3 regions of the Levilactobacillus sp. LN180102 genome follow, and region 2 is predicted to be linked to each of the others. Evidence: a T-box and tRNA genes for the amino acid it is inferred to sense, from the RefSeq annotation. Region 2 holds a T-box; the other regions hold tRNA genes.

Region 1 (6,911 bases), on a different contig from region 2:
TTTGGGGGAGTAAAATGAAATCTGTCTGTTGAATGAGGACAGAAGCCTCACGCATAAGTTGAAGGTTAGTTCAAACTCATCCGCAACTTTATAGTAACGTATTTATTAAGAAATTGCTATTAAAAAGTAAATATTTTGGTGAAGGTATTTAATGAGACGGTTGATCGTTCAGCCATGAGGCGATTAGAGAACTTTGAACCGGTTAGTTAAGCGAGGAAACAATGCTGAGAGGGTGGACAAGGTGACACAACAACGGATTAAAATAGGTGGCTTTGGCAGTTGGCTATGGGTTATCGGGATGGTGATTCTAATATCGGTGGTTCAATTGCCATTGCTACAATTAAATCATGGCTCATTGTTGCATCGTGTTTTATGGAGTGGTATTTATCTGGCTGGGTTTGTGATCACGGCCCTGATTGGTTTTTGGCGCTATCGCCAGATTCATCCAGTTAATTGGCAACGGTTGACTGGGCAAGATTGGGTACAAATGGTCAAAGGCTATGGGTTTATCATCTTGTCAGAGTTTATTTTAAGTGGTTTGACTAGTGTGCTGTACCATCAAACTAGTACGGCGAACAATCAAGCCATTGGGACTTTGATGGGGCGGAGTAGTTTAACGATGATTCTACTGAGTTTGACGGCAGTATTGGGGTCACCAATTATCGAGGAGTTAACCTTTCGGGGGCTGTTAATTGATGGCTGTTTTGCCCCCAGATCTTTCTGGTTATCAATTGTTGTGAGCGGGATTGCTTTTTCGATTCCCCATGCCAGTTCTAATCCAATCAGTTGGCTTTTATATGCGGTAATGGGAGGAACCCTGGCCTATGTGTATCGGCGAACGGGTAAATTACAGAGTAGCATCCTACTTCACGGGTTTAATAACCTAGTTGCAGTGGGACTCATGTTATTGACACTTAAATAGTAAAAAGACAGCACTGACAATATCGTCCGTGCTGTCTTTTTATAAAAAATATTAATCTTGATCGACTTGTTTAGCAATCATGCGCTCTTGGCTGACGTGGTCTAACTGTGACTTCACGGTGACCAGTTCAGTCATCATTTGATCAATTTCTTTGTCGGACATTCCCAACAACGTTTGGCATTGACCGATACGCGTATAAACCTCGTCACGCTTAGCCGCTGCCATGTCGGTCAAGTGAATTAGCACTTGGCGTTCATCAGTTTGGCTTCGGACTCGAGTAACCCAACCTTGTTTTTCTAATCGTTTCAGAAGCGGGGTCAGGGTTCCACTATCAAGTTCCAAACGGTCCCCTAATTGGTGGACGGTTAATGGCGCATCCTCCCAAAGAACCAGCATGGCAATGTATTGCGGATAGGTTAACCCAAAAGGTGCCAAGGCACTCTGGTAGAAATGATTAAACTTTTTGCTAGCAGAATAGATGGAGAAGCAGAGTTGTTCGTCTAGCAAAATCGGTGTCACTTTAGTCATGGCACAGACCTCCTTTTAAATGACTTTCAGAGTATTGTATACAATTGAATTGTTGTTTACAAGTAAAAACCATTAAGGTTATTTTTCCTTAATGTGTTTAGGTAAATTCATTGTGATGAGATGGCCGGACATATCAGCCATATCGAGAACTTGGGGACATTGTAATTTAATGACCAGCTGATATAACAGACAGTAATCATGTTCGATTGTGACGAAGCACAATACCAAAATAATATTACAATTGCCAATAGCTTAGATACTTAATCGTATAACCATAAGTATAGCAGAACTTTAATAAATTTAAAGCCTGTTTAGTGAAGAACTTATAAGAAAGTGGCTAGATACAAGTTTAAACGGCGGCCTAATAATCACAATGTGAAATGTTATCTAATGATAAAACCACCATTTTTAGTATTGTGTAACCGCTTAGCTTGCTGTGCAAGTAGACTTTTAAAATAGTTCATCTGAGGGCAGAAAACAAACTGATATATTGCAAATATGGGATTGTTCCTGATAAACGGAGTCGGTATACTAGAGGACAAGGGGATGAAGTGAGTGAGATGGTTATTTTACATTGTGGTTAGCCTACTTTGGGGTAGCCTAATTGTGCGCGCGCTTTTTAACCGACAGTATCGACGTTGTTGGTGGTGGTTGGGCTGGTGGTTATTAACAACCTTAACGTGGACACCAGTCACGCTGAACTTTGGGAGTGCGGTTGGTGGAATTACGACTCATTGGTGGGCTGGTGGCATTTGGGTAATACGTCCCTTACAACCAGCAAGTGTTGATACATCCTTTTGGCTGAATATTGTCATGACCGTGCCACAAGGCGGACTATTAGCCTGGAACTGGCCGCGGTTGCGTTGGCCCCAATGGGTGTTAGCGGGGATACTCACAGGGCTAACCTTAGAAGCCGGTCAAGCGCTGGGAAATTGGTTACTTGGTCTGGGAAGATGGGTTGATGTAAATGATGTCTTAACCAATGCCACCGGAATAGTGATTGGTGCAATTCTATTTTGGTGTTGGCGTCAATGGCAGCAAAAAATGAAAGGGCGTGGCAGTAAATGTTTATGACGACGGGTGGTTTGAATCGAACGCATGCCATTCAAGGAATTTTAACGGCGACGGCTAGCACAATGTTACGGTCGGAAAAGCCAGATGAATTTTCTCTGTTTGACGGATTATTTGAAGAGGTTAAGCAGCAGTTAATGAAGCAAGCACAAGAGAATCAAGCGGATGGGCTAATCGAAGTGCGGTTTAATACCGAAGTCGTACGTATGAATGTAGCACCTAAATTTTTAGTCGTTCACGGGTATGGCACAGCGGTGAGGTTTCCAGACGTAAAAAAAACTGAATAAAGGGCTTCCCTTTTATGCAGTCTTAGTGTAATATATTATTTGTTGTTGAGTTGCCCCGATGGCGGAACTGGCAGACGCGCAGCGTTCAGGTCGCTGTTTGAGAGATCAAGTACAGGTTCGAATCCTGCTCGGGGCATAATAGTAATAAAAGAGGAACACTGCTAAATCAACGTTTAGCGGTGTTCTTTTTTACAATCAAAAAACGAAAAGCTTAGAAGCATTGAAGTGCTTCATAATTGTTAGACAAAGAAGTCTAACGATTGTGAGGTACTTTTTTCATGGTTAAATATAATTCTGTTTTAAAAGCCCAAATTATAAATGAACATCTCAACGACGGTACTTCCGGAGCGGAACTAGCAAGAAACCATCAATTACCCAAGCGATAAGTTAATCGGTGGCTTCAACAGTATCGTTTGAACGGCATTGAAACACTTAAGCGGCACAAAACTAAGCGTAAGTTCTCGGCAGAATTCAAATGGAATGTGATAAACTACTACCAAACTCATGATGAGTCTTTAGCCGAAGTTGCCGGAAAATACAATGTTTTAGCCTGTCAAATCTGTACTTGGCGAAAAACGTTTATTCGAGACGGCTACTCTGGTTTAGGACCCCATCCCAAAGGTAGGCCAACTAAAATGAAACGTTCTAAAAAACAGATTCGTCAATTAGAAAAACAAAGTGAACTTGAGCGTTTACGAAACGAACTCGCCAAAAAGAATCAAGAACTCTATGCCACAAAATTGGAGAATGATATCTTAAAAAAATCAATGACCCTGTTCGGACCTTCAAAGGACGTCAAAAAACCGAAATAGTGGATCAGATCAGGGCGGATCAAGTCAAGCTACCTAAGAACCAACGTTATAAAATTGGCGACATACTTAGTGCCATTGGTCTTAAGAAAGCCACGTATCATGATGAACGTAAACGAATCAAAAATCATACTGATAAATATGCCGACATCAAAATAAAAGTCAAAAAGATCACTGAAGATGGTAAGTGCCGCGGTCGGTTAACCTACGGTTACCGGCGGGTTCAAGATGAACTAATTAAGCTTGATGTCCATATCGCAGATGCGGTTGTCCGCCGACTAATGGCTGAATTGGGCGTACAAGTGAGTCTTTATAATCGGCACAAGAACGGTAAGTATTCCTCCTATAAGGGTACCATTGGTAAAGTCGCTGAAAACCTCTTGGAACAAAACTTTAACCAAGCCAAGCCTTATACGGTACTCCATACAGATGTTACGCAAATTCGCTTAGGGAACCACAAATGGGCTTATATCTCAGCGATCACCGACGAGGCCAGTAAGGAAATCCTAGCGTTTCAAATTAGCAACAGTCCCAATCGTATTCTAATAACTAAGACCGTTGATGAGCTGATCAGTAAGTTACCAAGTAATGTCCAACCCATCATTCATTCCGATCAAGGATGGCATTACCAATTAGATTACTACATGAAAAAATTATCCGAACATGAATTCATTCAAAGTATGTCCCGTAAGGGAAACTGTCATGATAATGCTCCAATTGAAAGCTTTTTTCACCTTTATAAGACCGAATGCCTGACTGGATTCCCACCCTGTAAAGATTTAGCCGAACTAAAAGCAGTTTCCTTAGAATATGTTAATTGGTTCAATTACCAACGAATCTCATCAAAAACAAAAGGTATGTCCCCGTGTGAATATCGAGAACATACCTTAGCAGCGTAATAAATATTTACTTTTGTCTAACTTTTATGTTGCACTTCACATTTGCCTTTTAGTACGGGACTTTCCGTTAGCTTAATAAAGCTATTACGGATACTTTTAAATCTGCTTTCGGTCAGCAAGTTAAGCAGAGAACTGCGGGACTCCCTCTTTTTGATTCGTGGTATAGTGAAGGGTATCAGTGTAGTTAAGAAAGGGGTTATGAGTAGTGGCAACTCAGTTACCAGCAGAAATTAAAGTGCGTGGCGCACGGGTGAATAATTTAAAAAATATGGACGTCGACGTCCCACTCAATGAGTTCGTGGCGATTACCGGACGCAGCGGCTCTGGAAAATCATCATTGGCGATGGGCGTCTTATATGCGGAAGGAGCGCGCCGCTACCTTAACGCATTATCAACCTTCACCCGGCGGCGGATCAATCAAATGGGGAAGGCAGCTGTGGATTCAGTCGAATATTTACCATCAGCCTTAGCGTTACGGCAACGCCCACAAGTTCCAGGAGTCCGGTCCACAGTCGGCACGATGTCCGAAAGTTTAAATATTCTGCGACTCGTTTTTTCTCGGTTGGGATCGCCAGTTTGTCCTAACGGGCATCAAGTGCCACCAACCCTAGATGCCGCTGAGAATGATGGCTACGTAGTCTGTCCAACTTGTGGCGTTCGTTTCCGTGCACCAGGAGCAGAGGATTTTGCTTTTAATTCAGATGGGGCTTGTCCAACCTGTGGTGGTTTGGGAGAAGTTCGCCAGTTAGATGCCAGTTTGTTAATCGCTGATGACACGCTAACCTTACGGCAGGGGGCTGTGGCATCTTGGCATTTACCTGGCCGAAATTTCATGCCAACGGTGGCGGATGCGATTGGAATTCCAATCGATGTGCCGTATCGGGAATTGAGTGCGGCGGACAAACAGCGCGTTTTACATGGTGCCAAGCAAACCGTTGCCGTGAATATTCCCAGTAGCAAAGGCAAAATTTTTCACATGGATAATGCTGTTTATGAAAATGCCTTTGCAGCGGTTGAAGATAGTCTAGCGACAACTAAAAATGAACGAACAATAGCGAAGCTTAACAAATTTTATACGTTTGACACTTGTCCGACCTGTCAAGGCACACGTCTCAATCCGGAACGATTAAAACAGCAGCTCAATGGGCGTAATCTGGCAGAAGTGTGTGACTTGCCAATTAACCAGTTACGTACTTTTGCCAACACGGTGGTGGCGTGGTTACCTCCTACCATGCAATCGATGGGGACGGAGTTGATTGACGAGTTGCTAGCTAGTCTACAGCCCCTCGTTGATTTGGGGTTAGATTACTTGACGTTAAGTCGACCAGGAGCCACGTTGTCAACGGGTGAACTTCAGCGTATTCAACTGGGCAGAACGTTGCGAAGCGCAACGACGGGAGTTCTGTACGTCCTGGATGAACCGTCTGTTGGACTACATCCGGCTAACGTGACGGGGCTTATTAAGGCCTTCCATGAGTTGGTTGCTCAGGGAAATTCAGTGGTGGTCGTGGATCATGACACCCGGATCATTAGTGCGGCAGATCATGTCATTGAAATTGGTCCCCAAGCAGGTAAGTTGGGCGGTACAGTTGTGGATCAAGGAACGGTTGCTGAGATCAAAAGCAGTGCGCAATCGTTAATTGCACCATTTTTAACGGGACGAGCACAGTTACGGGAACGCCCTACGCTGAGTTCAACTGACTTATGGGCCAAGGGGCGGCTGGCTATTGAGGTAGCGGACCGATTTAATATCAACGATGTGTCAGTGGCCTTTCCTAAGAACCGGTTGACCACGGTGACGGGGATGAGTGGTGCTGGAAAAACAACGTTAGTCCTAGACAGTTTGATTCCAGCAATTGAGGCTGAGGTTGCGCATCACCCGTTGCCAACCCATGTTCGCCAGCTTGAACGGGGGAAGATTCGCCATATCGTGACGGTTGACTCAGTTCCCGTGGGTAAGAATGTGCGCTCAACGGTGGCAACCTATACAGATATGCTAGATCATTTACGCAAATTATTTGCGGCAACGCCGGCGGCCCAAGCACATGGATATACGAATAGCCGGTTTTCATACAATGTTAAAGCAGGGGCCTGTCCACTGTGTAATGGAACCGGTCAAATCTCATTAGATGTGCAGTACTTACCGGATATTACCGAAGTTTGTCCGCAATGCCAAGGGCAGCGGTACAATCGTGAGACCCTAGCGGTGAAGTGGCAAGGATATAGTATTGCCGATATTTTAGCCTTGTCCGTGGATGAAGCCTTGCCAATTTTTGCGACAGAAAAGGCGATCAGCCAGACCTTGCAGGCGCTCCACGATATGGGGCTGGGCTATCTATTATTAGGAGAAAGCACCCCCGCTTTATCGGGAGGCGAAGCTCAGCGATTAAAATTG
Region 2 (6,911 bases):
CTTCATTGACGAAAACCATCAGTTGTGAGATGGCCACGTTGAACCGCATGGCTTCCAAATCTTCCGTAACCGTTTTGACCGTTTGATTATAGATTTTATCCAATGCGCCATCATTAATCATTGTGACCCGATCGCGCAATCGATTATTGTCGTCGATCAGCAGACGCCAAACACGATCTAACCACCGCCGTGACCCATTAATGCCTTCCGTACTCCATGGCTTAGAGGCTTCTAGTGGCCCCATGAACATTTCGTACAACCGCAGTGTATCGGCCCCGTGTTTTTCCACAATCTCATCAGGGTTAATGACATTGCCCTTAGACTTCGACATCTTCTCGTGGTTCGTTCCCAAGATCATGCCTTGGTTAACCAATTTCTGGAATGGTTCCTTAGTTGGTACCACACCAAGATCGTACAGGAACTTGTGCCAGAAACGTGCATACAACAGGTGCAAGACGGCGTGTTCCGCCCCACCAATGTACAGATCAACTGGCATCCAGTACTTCAGTTTTTCTGGGTCCGCAATTGCTTGATCGTTGGTTGGATCAACGTAGCGCAAGAAGTACCAAGAACTCCCCGCCCATTGTGGCATGGTGTTGGTCTCACGCTTACCTTTACGACCGTTTTCATCAACCACGTTCACCCAATCGTCGAGGTTGGCCAGTGGGCTTTCCCCCGTGCCAGATGGTTCAAGCTGCTTGGCAGCTGGCAATTTCAATGGCAATTCATCTTCAGGTACCAAGGTTGTTTCGCCATCTTCCCAATGAATCACGGGAATTGGTTCGCCCCAGTAACGTTGCCGTGAGAAAATCCAGTCACGCAACCGGAAATTGACTTGCTTATGGCCAGCATCATGTTCTGTCAGCCAGTCAATCGCCGCACTGATCGCCGTTTGCTTATCCATCCCATTCATGAAATCAGAATTGATATGCTTGCCATCGCCTGTGTAGGCAGCTTCAGTGATGTCGGTATCCGCATCGCCTTCAATAACTTGCGTGATTGGCAAGTTAAATTTCGTTGCGAATTCATAATCCCGTTCATCATGGGCGGGTACGGCCATAATCGCCCCCGTACCATAAGAAGACAGGACATAATCACCAATCCAAATTGGCAATTTCTTACCACTCAATGGATTAATCCCGTAGGCCCCGGTGAAGACCCCCGTCTTATCCTTGTTCAGATCCGTTCGTTCCAGATCAGACTTACTTTCGATGGCTTCTTGGTAGGCCTTAACTGCGTCGGCTTGTTCTGGTGTTGTAATCTTGGCAACGGCCGCATGTTCTGGCGCCAAAACCATATAAGTCGCGCCAAATAGCGTATCTGGTCGAGTAGTGTAAACTTCAATCTTGGTATCGGCTTGGCCATCGACTGGGAAGAAGACACTGGCTCCCTCGGAACGGCCAATCCAATTACGCTGCATTTCCTTAATGCTATCTGGCCAATCAAGGTCATCCAAATCATCGATTAACCGATCAGCATACGCGGTAATCTTCAGAACCCACTGACGCATTGGTACGCGGTAAACGGGATAACCGCCCCGCTCCGTTTTACCGTCGATGACTTCTTCGTTAGCCACAACTGTCCCACCCATGAAATCAGGCGCCCAGTTCACCATGATCTTATCTTCGTAAGCCAGCCCTTTTTTGTAGAGTTGTTCAAAAATCCACTGTGTCCACTTGTAGTAAGACTCATCAGTCGTGTTAATTTCACGACTCCAGTCATATGAGAATCCGAGCGACCGAATTTGCCGCTTGAAGTTTTTGATATTGTGCGCCGTGAAGTCCTTAGGATTGTGTCCCGTCTTCAAAGCGTACTGTTCAGCAGGGAGTCCAAACGCATCCCACCCCATTGGGTGCAACACATTGAACCCTTGCATCCGCTTCAAGCGGGCCATAATATCCGTTGCCGTATAGCCTTCTGGATGACCCACGTGTAGTCCTTGTCCAGATGGGTATGGGAACATATCCATCACATAATACTTAGGCTTAGTTTGACTATCGCTAGTCTCAAACGTGTGGTTAGCTCGCCAATAATGTTGCCATTTACGTTCAATAATCTGATGTTTATATGCCAAAATGCGTCGCTCCTTTTCATTTCTACGTCGTGCCACAAAAAAAGCCCCCAGAGGTCCAAAAATGGACTTCTGTAGGGCGTCTTTGCGCGGTACCACCTACATTCCCCAATCAGTGATTGAGGCACTCACCGGCTGATAACGTCGCCAGACGCCCACCTTGCAGCAGAAAAAACTCAGAGACAAGTTCGTTGACGCTAATCACGGATTCACAGCACCCATCCGCTTGCTGAACACTAGCATCAACTACTACTTCTCGTCAACGTTTAGATCAATCAAATTGTTTTCATCTTAGCAAACCCCCTAAGGAAAAGCAAGGGGCGCCACCGCTTTTACCCAATTATTTCCGAACCGCTGTGCTATACTTGGTTTACGCAACCTGATAACCAACTTTCATTTAAAGCCCCATCGTTATCAGACTTTACGACTTCAGGAGGTCACTTGTGGTAACTATTTCACGGACACGCTGGCGGTTCACTTGGGCAGCTGGCAGTTTATTTTTAATTGCGTTATTCGGCGTCACCACCCATCAGACTTGGTTAACGGAGTTTGACCGGCTCATCATTGGGTGGGTCCGCCAGCCGCTACCTCGACCACTTACCCGCAGTATCATCTGGATAACCACTTCTGGTAATCCGCAATCTGTCACATGGATAACCCTTTTACTGGCCGCCGGACTCGTCATTATTCGGCGCTACCGGGCCACTTTATTTCTCTTATTTAACGTTTTAATTTTTGCGGGTCTTGGTAACAGTCTCATCAAACACCTCGTCCGCCGGCCACGACCGACCGTTGACCGCCTCGTTAATGCCAGCTCATATAGCTTTCCTAGTGGACACTCAATTACGGCGATGCTACTCTGGGGGTCCACCATTATTCTACTGAGCGGATTATTACGTCAGCATCCCCTGTGGAAAAAGAGTCTTATTGGTATCTTAAGTGTCTGGATTGTTCTAATTGGGTTATCACGAATTTACGTGGGCGTTCACTATCCCAGTGACGTGGTCGCTGGTTGGACCTTAGGTTTCGTCCTACTTACGTTAAGTCAATGGTTTTTGACCCGTCATGGAGATGATTTAAGTTGAATTTAGCAAATGCACTCACATACAGTCACACCCTATTAAAAGAATGTGTCGGCCCTGGCGCTACCGTTATCGATGCGACCGTGGGTAAGGGCAACGATACCGTCTTTTTAGCTAATCTCGTTGGCAAAAGTGGTCACGTCATTGGTTTTGACATTCAGCAGGCGGCGTTAGATGCCACCCAACAACAATTGACTCTAACCGGGCTGAGTCAGCAAGTGACTCTTCACGCGGTTGGTCATGAGCAGGTGGCTGCCTACCTGGACCCAGAAACGCCAGTGGCGGCGGCAATTTTTAATCTGGGCTACCTCCCGGGCGGCGATAAACAGATCATTACCCGGCCAGAAACCACTTTACGAGCAATCAAAGCACTGCTCCCCCACCTACCTCGTGGTGGTCGTCTTATTCTGGTCGTCTACGCCGGGCATCCCGGTGGTCAAGCCGAACGGCAGGCCGTTTTAGATTTTTGTCAGCAATTGCCGCAGAAGACCTATCAGGTGCTCCAATACGGCTTCATTAATCAAATCCACACGCCACCGTTTTTGCTGGCAATTGAGCGCCGCTAACGATCCTTATTCGACACTGAGTAGATAATTAATTTTTGCAAAAGAGGTGAACGACCTTGTGGCGAGAAATATCAAAGGCACTATCTGCAAACAACCTCGTCACCATCCATGTTGTGGGTGGTGACAGTTTTACCATCGAAAGGGCCGGTCTTAACACTGATACCCAAATGATTATGGCCAGAGATCAGGCTGGTCGTGTTTATATAGCCGATCCTCACCAAGTAACTTTTATCGAAGTCACCCATCAATAAATCGGGCAAGGCACGGGCACTGACCCGTGCCTTTTTTCTATCGATTAATCAGTTGGTAACGCAGTTGACCTCTGTCCATTACTTCTTTAACGCCTGTCGTTTAGGGCTCACCCAGGTTCCGGAACCAAATCCTAGGATCGTCTTCAGTGCCGGAATAAACGTCATCACCACTGTGACGGGATTAACCATCCAATAGAACAGCATATACAACGGGGCAAAGAATAAGTATTTTAATTTTGCACCATGGTGGTCTAACAGTAATGCCGCCAGTAATTGCATGAATCCGGCAAATAACTCAAACGTGACAAAAATAAACGACATCGCTAATCCGTGTAAGACCCGATCATAATTACCAGTGATTAAAAAGATCCCCATGGTTGTTAGAAAAGCCAACGAGGTTAACATGAAGAAAAACGACCACACAATGGACAGTGTTGAGTCAATAAACATGGAAAGCTGATACCGGTGGGCAATTGGATGCAATATAAATTTCTTGATATTGGTTAACCAAACCTCAGTCCCCCCTTGTGCCCAGCGTTTACGCTGCTTGTACAAATCCCACAAGGTATCCGGCACATTCATATGGAAAATAACGTTTGGGGCAAATCGCGGTACGGCACCAATCATCTGGTGATCCCAAGCAATACTGATATCTTCAGTCGCCCGATTCTGACGAAAACCACCCACATCGATGAGAAAATCTTTCTTGTATAGCGTGTTAGCCCCACTGTAAGCATACATGGAATCATTAATCGCCGTTTGGCTGCGCTTAATAACACCAACAATACTCGTGAACTCTACTGTTTGCGATTTTCCCAATAGACTCGTACGATTTTGAACATCCATATTAGCAGTCACTGCGGAGGTGTTCATATCACGGTCACGCATGAAGAAATTCATATACTTCATCAAAGCGCCTGGCTCTGGAATCGTATCCGCATCATTACTTAAAATATAGTCGCCTTGGGCAAAGTGCATGCCAATATTAAATGCGTGTGCTTTACCCTTGTTTTTTAAAATTTCGATAGTTCGCAGCCGAGAATATTGAGTTTGTAAGTCACTAATAATGGCAGCCGTGCGATCAGTTGACCCATCATTCATTACTAAAACCTCAAAATTTTCGTAATTGAGTTCCTCAAACAAATACGTAATCGTATCTGCCAACATGACTTCCTCATTATGTGCCGGAATCATAATCGTAATCATTGGTTGTTGCTCAGCCGGGATGTTCTGCCAATCTGTATCGCGTTTGTTGGTCTTCAAGAACCGATACGATAAGGCACCAGCGAACCAGAAGAAGGAGCCCACAATGGGATACAAGCACAAAATTAGGAGCACAATATTTAAAATTGTTTGCCCCATCGTTGCTTTCAAGACACTGTCAATAAAAACGTCTAACATACCGGCTCCTAATCTCCCAAATCATTCAGGTGTTGTTTTTGATAAAGCTCATGAATTTGTTCCGTCTCTAAGTTCTGTTCCGGTTTAACTTGGTATCGCCGAACCTGATGGCGAAAATCTGCGTCACCAAATCGGTCATCCATAAATTTTTCCAATTCTGTTTCGCGTTTACGCTGGTTAATCGGGTTATACGTTGGCCACTGCTCAACGACGCGTTCTCGCTTGCGGTTTTGAATAATCGTCATCCCCACCGCAAAGAGTGAAACCATCACGAACGCAAATAACAATAAAATACTAATGAATTTGATTTCAAAGATCCCTTCGCGATACGTCCACAAATGAGGTATCTGCGGATGATCAACTGCCAAAAAAGCGGTTATTGTAATCACAATGGGAACAATCACACATATCCATCCGACTAATGCCACCAACGTCTGCCGCGCTTTGAGTCCCCAGTGTCCACGCTCGAAATAAGCATCCGTATACAATTGCTGCGATGGTTTATGTTTATCAGTCATCCTGCTCCTCCTAGTTTTGTGGATTAATTGGGCGGCCAAACCGGTAGCCCTGTCGAACCGGAATCTTCAATTGTTCTGCCAACTGCTCATCAGCAGCATCCTCCACCCCCATCAGAATCAACTGAATATGATTATCTTGAGACAATCGATTCCAAAACTGGAGATTAAGGTCAAGCCAAACAGAAGCGTCAGCCTTACGGAAACTGCGCATCGAACATTTTAACGAATCCACCTGCGGCAATAACCACTGAATGTTTTTTAAACTATCCAATGTTGATCCGACATTATCAATATCAAAACGCATACCATAGGCTCGAGCCTCACGAATTCGTCGTAAAAACAATGCCCGATTAAGCCGCCGTACCGGTCGATTAACTGTGAATTCGACGGCTAGCGTCATGGGCGTTATTTTGGAAATAGCCCACCGAACAAAGTAGTGGAATTCTGGACTAACAATTTGATCGTACTCTAAGTTAATTGATAATGTAATCTTCCTAGGTGGAAGTACCTTAAAGGTATCCTCTAATAAAAAGATCACGCGCTGTAGCGGTAACGACGCCAACTGTTGTGGCAATGACCAAGTCCCGTCCGGATTATGTTGCCGAAGAAGACATTCATAGCCCGTTGTTTGTCCGTGAAAGTCAACTTGCTTTTGAATAAAGTATCGTAGCTCAATGGCCTGATTCTCCAAATAATTATTCGATTTTTTTCGAGAATACCAGAAATAAAAGGCAATAATACTAACTATTCCCAGCGCCGCTACTAGGGTTAACCATAATAAGACCTGTTCTAATTGCACTAATGACATTCCTTTTCCTCACTTATAATTAGTCATTCAGTTCCAACTATTATAATCGTTATAGTTAACTTTTCAAGCGTTTCAATGCATCAGAACTAAACACCCATAATTATTGACACTAAAAAACGCTAAGTTTCCATTAGGGATCTTAGCGTTTATACATCGCCATTAATCAGTTAAAAAATGAAAGCGTGTCAGTTCCAGTGCCGAATTGTCCATAATC
Region 3 (6,911 bases), on a different contig from region 2:
AAAAGATTGCCGGACACCCTTATAATCTCGGGCACCAAACCGTGTGGCCGTAATAATCGCTAACCCCGCCGTCAACCCTTGGGCAAACCCAATAATTAAGAAGTTAATTGAACCAGTGGCCCCCACAGCGGCAAGCGCCTTAACACCAAGGGTTTGGCCAACCACCACTGTATCAGAGACATTGTATAACTGTTGGAATAGATTACCAATCAACAGTGGAATCGTAAAGAAGAAAATTAGTTTCAGGGAATTACCCTTGGTCAAGTCGCTCATGTGCGGACCTCCTTTGAATTTTTTGTCAATCAAATTGACGCAAGAAAACTATCATAACGCCTAACCAGACGAATGTCAGTCTTTTTGCTTGAAGTCTTTGCCATTAAGAAATAATCTTACACGCTTCTTAAGATTTTTTGAAGACCCATTTGCGTTGAAAACGATTGCGGCAAGCAATTGTTATCTGTTTGTCATTTAACTCACTGGTTGACAAGTCTCCAATTTAAGAATTTAATGGACTTATCCACTATTTTTTTATAAAAGAGGTTACTCATGACTCAACCCATTACCTTTAATAAATATATTGCCAGTATTTACCGCCAATCTAAGCATGACTTCAATGAGCAAATTGCAGCCCTCGACTTGCGAGCAACGACAGGCGACCTGCTCTTATTTGTTGCCGATCATCCCGGACTCACACAACGGGAAATTGCCCATCAAATGGTACTGGACCCCAGTCTGGTCGCTCGTGACTTACGCGCCTTAACCACTAAACAATTGGTTGAGCGGACCCCCGATCCACAAGACGGCCGTGCCCAACGCATTACCCTAACACCAACTGGCTACCAGCAGGCCGACCAGATTCGTCAAGTGATGGGCGCGTGGTGGCAGGCCTTATTTGCGGCAACCCCACAGGCTAATGCTCAGGTGACTGGTCAACAACTTGCGGCCATTTACCAGACCCTCCAACAGCGACAAGAAAGGAACTGAAAACTCACGACAGCATTTATCTCTTTTTTAAAACACTATAGTTGTCTCACATTTGGCCTAATCCTCATGGCCATTGCTGTGGCTCTCGCCAAACTTGCCAGCTTGGGAACCTCGCCAATTTCTAGCATTCCTAATGTTGTAAGTCTCATGACCCCACTCACAATTGGGCAAGTCACGATTCTCTTCATGATCGTGCTCATCTTATTAGAAGCGGCCTTTCTGCGCCATGAGTTTTCCCCTTGGGCCTGGTTGCAGCTAATTCCTTCCGTTATTTTCGGTGTCTTAATTGATGCTTTTACTCACTGGTTAAGCTGGCTGCCACTACAGCACTACGGGGCCCAGCTACTAGCCACCTTACTCAGTATTGTCATTCTCGCTTGGGGCGTTTTCTTTGAGGTTAATTCGAAAACAATCGTGATGGCTGGCGAAGGCATAGCAGGTGCCGTTGCCGTCGCTACCCACCGAGAATTCCCCCGAGCCAAGGTCTGGTGTGATGGCGCAATGGTTGTTGTCGCGATCATCTTGGCCTTATTCGGCCTTCACGGGCTAGTCGGCGTCCGGGAGGGAACCATACTATCGGCCTTAATCACTGGCCGACTCGTCAGCGCTTATACCCGATGGTGGCCGCAATTAGTCACTTGGATTCAAGCTTAATCCTGCCATTCAAACCAAAAGAATCAGTCCGCTCAGCACACTTCCCAGCCAGACTGATTCTTTTTGTCAGTTATTAAAACAACTCCAAGACCCGCTTTAGATTCTGTTGTAAAATCTGGACGCCCTTGTCAACCGGAAATGTGCTGGTATTAAATAGCGCAATGTTCCCGATACACATCTCAAAATAAAGGCGTTTGTTTATCTCCAACTGGCTAGGGTCAGTCGTCACCTGTTCGATGTACTGACCAAACATGTCCCTTAAATCATTAAGTGCGGCTCGGACTTGTTGGTTCTCCCCAAACTCGACAATTCCGGCAACCATGTCGGCAAAACTAATTCCCATCTGTGTTTGCGTTAAAAATAATACCCCACCGTGTAAAAGTGCCGTCTTACCCCTAGTGGCTAATCGGATTCCTTTTGCTAGGGGATTAAACCCTAAGTTAACCTCCGAACAATTGGATATTCAAAGTGTCATGAGTAGCCAATACTTTGACGTTGCTGGTATGGTATTATCGCAGCAATTACCGGCACTCCTTGAATTGATTGACCCCGACAAATTATTATACGCATCCGACACACCTTACACACCAACACCAGCAGTGATTGGCTTAGCAAATAAATTGGAAACCACTGATTTACTATCCCCGTCCCTTAAGACCAAGATGTTTCGTCAAAATGCCCAGCGATTATTCAAGCTGTAACTTAACGCAAGATTTCTAACGCTAGATATACTAAAAGGTACTTGGCAGACACTGACTGTGTTGTTCTAAGTACCTTTTTTGTGAGGACGATCTGCGCCTTGCGTCCTCATTCAGTAAAATAAAAAGAGTGAGAATCAACGTTTTACCGCTGATCCTCACTCTTTTTCGTTATAGATGCGGCCAAGAAGATTCGAACTTCCACCCGGATTACCCGGACAAGATCCTTAATCTTGCGCGTCTGCCAATTCCGCCATGGCCGCATTAACTCACAAGAAATAGTATACCAAATGATTTTCATCCTGACAATATTTTTTGTAAGTTAATTCAAAATAATTGGTTATTTAGTCGTTAACCGCTTAGGCCAACGTCTAAGCGTCCGTCAAAACCGTAGCACCATCAGGGTCCAAATCCAAGATACGCAGACTACCGGCCAAATCAAGCTTCGCCAGTTTTGTCCGCAATAGCGTCACTTGCGCCGATGTACCAAAGGTCACAACTGTTGGACCAGCCCCACTTAGGTACGTTCCTGTGATCCCCAACTCATGGGCTGCATCCCGGATTTGTTTCAATTCAGGCACCAACTGTGAACGCGCTTGTTCGTGAAATTCATCGCGTTCAATCATTTTCGCTGCTAATTCCCAATCCTTGGTCAGCAATGCCGCCACTAAGACATTCGCCACACCACTGGCATGAACCGCTGTCGCAAATGGCAAGTCCTTTGGCAAAGCCTCACGACTCTTGCGTGCTAGTAACTTTTGGCCTGGGATAAAGACTAAAACCCGCAGCTCAGGCAAGGGTAACTTGATTGCCGTAGCCTCATCTTCATTTACCGTGGCGACCGCCGCCTGTCCCAACAACGCTGGTGCGACATTATCCAACTCACCGCCCAATTTAACGGCCCAGTTTAACTGTTCCGGAATTGTTAAGTCCATTTCACCCAACTCATTGGCAATCTTAATCCCAGCGATAATGGCACTCGTTGAACTACCTAATCCGCGAGATACCGGAATATCCGACATAACTGTCAATTGATGGGGCGTCAACTTGGGGTTAACCTGTAAGGCCGTCTTGACCATCAAGTTGTTTTCATCCCGAGGAATTTCTGTCCCTAAGGCATGATTAACCCGCCACTTTTCTGTCTTTTCTTCAATAATCACCGTCAAGTATAAATGTAACGCTGCTCCAATTGAATCAATACCAGGACCGAGGTTTGCCGCTGTCGCTGGTACCCGAATAATTGTCTTTCCCATGATTTTGACCTCCTTATGCATGCGGCCGAGTCGTTGCTAAGATGGTTTGCCGCCACTTTAGTCGTCCCCGACACCGACCACACACGAGCTTATTCACATTAATTTTTCGCGCCCGGTAATAGACCTGCTGACACCGGGTACACTGATACATTTGCCAATGGCGGGGCTTGATGACCGGGGCCGGTGCTGGTGCAAATCGTAAACCGCCGACTTGCTTTAATAGCTGTTTGAAGGCCGCCGTGCGATGTTGTCCCGACTGCCCGGCTAAATGTAAATGGTAGTGACACAATTCATGCTTAATCACGCCAATTAGCGTAGCTAAATCATGCTCAGTTAACATTTTGGGATTCAATTCAATGTTGTGATCGGTCAGTCGGTATCGCCCACCCGTCGTCCGCAGTCGTGCGTTAAACGTGGCTTGGTGGCGAAACGGACGACCAAAGCTGACTTGAGAAATGTGCTCGACCAGCCGCTGAAGTTCTGCATCAGTCACGAGCAGCCTGCTTCATCGTCAACTGAATGCGTTGGCGATTCTCATCAACACTCAACACCCAAACTGTCACCACATCACCAATTGTGACTACCGTGCTAGGATCACTGACGTAGTGATCAGCTAACTGGGAAATGTGGACCAAGCCATCCTGCTTAACCCCAATATCCACAAACGCACCAAAATCAACGACGTTCCGGACGGTGCCTTGCAATTCCATTCCCGGTTGCAAGTCGGCCATCGTCAACACATCCTGCCGTAACAGCGGGGCTGGCATACTATCCCGTAAGTCACGACCGGGTTTGCTTAACCCGGTCACAATATCCGCCAAGGTTGCTGGTCCAATCCCCAACTGGTTCGCCCACTGTTGCTGATTGAGTTTGGCTAATTGCTGTTGCAATTGCGGGGTGCCAACGCTCGTGGTTGTGAGGTTCAACCCGGTTAATAGCTGACGGGCGGCTGAATAACTTTCCGGATGGATATCCGTGTTATCCAGCGGGTCACTGCCCTCAATAATTCGTAAGAAGCCCACCGCTTGTTGGTAAGCTTTCGGCCCTAAACGCGGCACCTGTTGCAGGGCCTGCCGACTGTTAAAGGCGCCATGATCGTTACGGTAAGCGACAATGTTCTTAGCAGTCGTCGTTGTTAGGCCCGAAATATGGGTGAGCAATTCGGGACTTGCCGTATTAACATTAACCCCAACTTGGTTAACCGCCGTTTCAACGACTCGATCAAGTTGTTCATCCAACGCTTTTTTGGGAACGTCGTGTTGGTACTGCCCGACCCCGACAGCTTTCGGATCAATCTTAATTAATTCAGCTAAAGGATCTTGCAACCGTCGACCAATACTGACCGCTGACCGCTCTTCAACGTGAAAATCAGCAAATTCAGCCCGCGCATTGGCACTAGCCGAGTATACTGAGGCACCGGCTTCATTGACCAACACATAATACACTGGTCGGTTCAATGTCTTCAGTATTTGACTCACAAATTCTTCGGATTCACGACTAGCAGTCCCATTACCAATGGCAATCATTTCAACGTGATAGTCCTCAAGCAATTTTTTAAATGCTGGTGTTGCCGCCGCCCGTTTCTTAGCATCGGCTGGCTTATGTGGATAAATGACTTGTTTAGCTAAGAAGCGACCATTAGCATCCATAATTGCTAGCTTACAACCGGTTCGATACGCCGGATCAAACCCCATCACAATTTTCCCTTTGAGGGGTGCCTGCATCAACAAGTGATACAGGTTATTGCCAAACACTTGAATGGCATGTTCATCGGCCTGATCCGTTAATTGTCGGCGTAATTCCCGTTCAATTGCCGGGCCTAAAAAGCGCTTATAAGCATCCGCAAATGCCGCTGTGACTTTTTCCACAGCCGGTCCACGATGCTGACCCACTAACCGAAAGTGACCATATTGCAGAATGGACGTCGCATCAACATTAATTCCCACAGATAGGATCTTTTCTCGTTCACCCCGATTAATCGCTAACACCCGATACGGCGGCACCTGCTTTAAGCTCTGCGTAAATTCATAGTACGTCGCGTAAACTTGTTGTTCATCCTCCGTAGCGGCCCCGCGCTTAAGCTTACTGGTTAACTCTCCATGCTGCCACGTATAACGTCGAATCCATTCACGAAAGGCAGCCTGTTCACTAAATGTTTCTGCCAAGATTTCGTGGACACCAGCCCAGACACTCGCCACATCAGGCAATCCCTTATCTGCGGCCACTAGAGCAGCTGCCCGTTCATCTAAGCCACCCGTTGGGAACGTTAATAACCAATTAGCCAGCGGTGCCAACCCGGCTTCCCGAGCAATCGTTGCTTTGGTGCGCCGCTTTTGCTTGTATGGCAAATAAAGATCTTCCACCTGTTGTAGCACAGTTGCGTGCATCAAGTTTTCTTTGAGTGCCGGCGTTAATTTACCTTGCTCTGCAATCAGCTTTAACACATCGTCGCGCCGTTGATTCAATTTGGTCAGCCGATGGGCTTCGTCTTCAATATCGCGAATGGCGACTTCATCCAGCGATCCCGTCCGTTCTTTTCGGTACCGCGCGATAAATGGCACCGTATTGCCTTCATCCAATAGGGTCAAGACGGCTTGAATCTGCCGCACACGATATTGGCTCAACGTTTGATGAATTGGCTGAGCTAATTCACTTAAAGCTGTTTCTTGTTTCGTTGCCATGCAACCCCTCCGTTATTTCTTCATACTCGCATTATACCATGTTCTGGGAACCTAACCCGCTTTGGTCGTTAGGCGTTATCGTTTCGGTTGCCAAATGGGCACCTTGCAAACCCACAAGTCTCGAAGCTCAACCTCTTCGTAAATCGTGTCCGGTACGTTCCAGCCCATTTGCCGCGACCAGAGGGCGGGCAATCACGCCTAAAAGTAGTTGACATAGGTGCACTAAACTAGCACGGCCAGAAGGCCAGCAATTCTAATACCAAAAAAGCCCGAGATAGCCTCGGGCTTTTTAACAGCTTACATTGGGCTGGTCATAATCCGTTGCGTTGCCGCGGTAACCTTTTCCATCGCATTTTCTTGCGTAGCTTCAGCTGCGTCAAAGGCAGCTTGATCAGCTGTTTGATGTTCAACATCAATGCTATCAGTCATTGCCTGACAAGCCTCCACGTAAGTCCGATAAGCAGCTACTAAGGACTTGTGCTTGCCCAATACACGGACGGGCACACTAGTCTGTTCCAATTTATTTAAATTAGCTTCATAACCATCAGTCCCCCGTTGGAAGTTATCAACGATCTTTTGCAGCTCAACTTGCGATAATTCACCAACTGTTTGGTGGTCAATCGCCCCACGCATCGTTTCGA

Evidence for each region. A T-box is a leader RNA that pairs with one kind of tRNA and senses whether it is charged. The one in region 2 lies ahead of leuS (leucine--tRNA ligase), so its partner is inferred to be a tRNA-Leu.
Region 1: it has a tRNA-Leu gene. The T-box ahead of leuS (leucine--tRNA ligase) is inferred to sense a tRNA for this amino acid. The anticodon was not compared.
Region 3: it has a tRNA-Leu gene. The T-box ahead of leuS (leucine--tRNA ligase) is inferred to sense a tRNA for this amino acid. The anticodon was not compared.

Annotation. Positions count from the first base shown of each region.
Region 1 covers NZ_JBNIIX010000004.1:137,603-144,513, reverse strand. Annotated here, with positions in the region: gene ACP4IT_RS04290 (CPBP family intramembrane glutamic endopeptidase) at 242-922, shown strand; gene ACP4IT_RS04285 (MarR family winged helix-turn-helix transcriptional regulator) at 974-1,450, opposite strand; gene ACP4IT_RS04280 (VanZ family protein) at 2,006-2,524, shown strand; gene ACP4IT_RS04275 (heavy metal-binding domain-containing protein) at 2,515-2,808, shown strand; tRNA gene ACP4IT_RS04270 (tRNA-Leu) at 2,861-2,944, shown strand; gene ACP4IT_RS04265 (transposase) at 3,222-3,620, shown strand; gene ACP4IT_RS04260 (IS3 family transposase) at 3,620-4,516, shown strand; gene ACP4IT_RS04255 (ATP-binding cassette domain-containing protein) at 4,785-6,911, shown strand, end outside.
Region 2 covers NZ_JBNIIX010000022.1:5,977-12,887, reverse strand. Annotated here, with positions in the region: gene leuS (leucine--tRNA ligase) at 1-2,074, opposite strand, end outside; T-box leader at 2,144-2,343, opposite strand; gene ACP4IT_RS11295 (phosphatase PAP2 family protein) at 2,515-3,156, shown strand; gene ACP4IT_RS11290 (tRNA (mnm(5)s(2)U34)-methyltransferase) at 3,153-3,719, shown strand; gene ACP4IT_RS11285 (hypothetical protein) at 3,776-3,970, shown strand; gene ACP4IT_RS11280 (glycosyltransferase family 2 protein) at 4,049-5,371, opposite strand; gene ACP4IT_RS11275 (hypothetical protein) at 5,380-5,889, opposite strand; gene ACP4IT_RS11270 (EAL domain-containing protein) at 5,900-6,697, opposite strand; gene ACP4IT_RS11265 (adaptor protein MecA) at 6,857-6,911, opposite strand, start outside.
Region 3 covers NZ_JBNIIX010000018.1:34,124-41,034, forward strand. Annotated here, with positions in the region: gene ACP4IT_RS10345 (MATE family efflux transporter) at 1-273, opposite strand, end outside; gene ACP4IT_RS10350 (MarR family winged helix-turn-helix transcriptional regulator) at 547-984, shown strand; gene ACP4IT_RS10355 (YczE/YyaS/YitT family protein) at 1,003-1,638, shown strand; gene ACP4IT_RS10360 (hypothetical protein) at 1,712-1,981, opposite strand; gene ACP4IT_RS10365 (amidohydrolase family protein) at 2,037-2,339, shown strand; tRNA gene ACP4IT_RS10370 (tRNA-Leu) at 2,515-2,599, opposite strand; gene thrB (homoserine kinase) at 2,708-3,589, opposite strand; gene ACP4IT_RS10380 (SprT family protein) at 3,603-4,082, opposite strand; gene ACP4IT_RS10385 (Tex family protein) at 4,075-6,270, opposite strand; gene ACP4IT_RS10390 (hypothetical protein) at 6,568-6,911, opposite strand, start outside.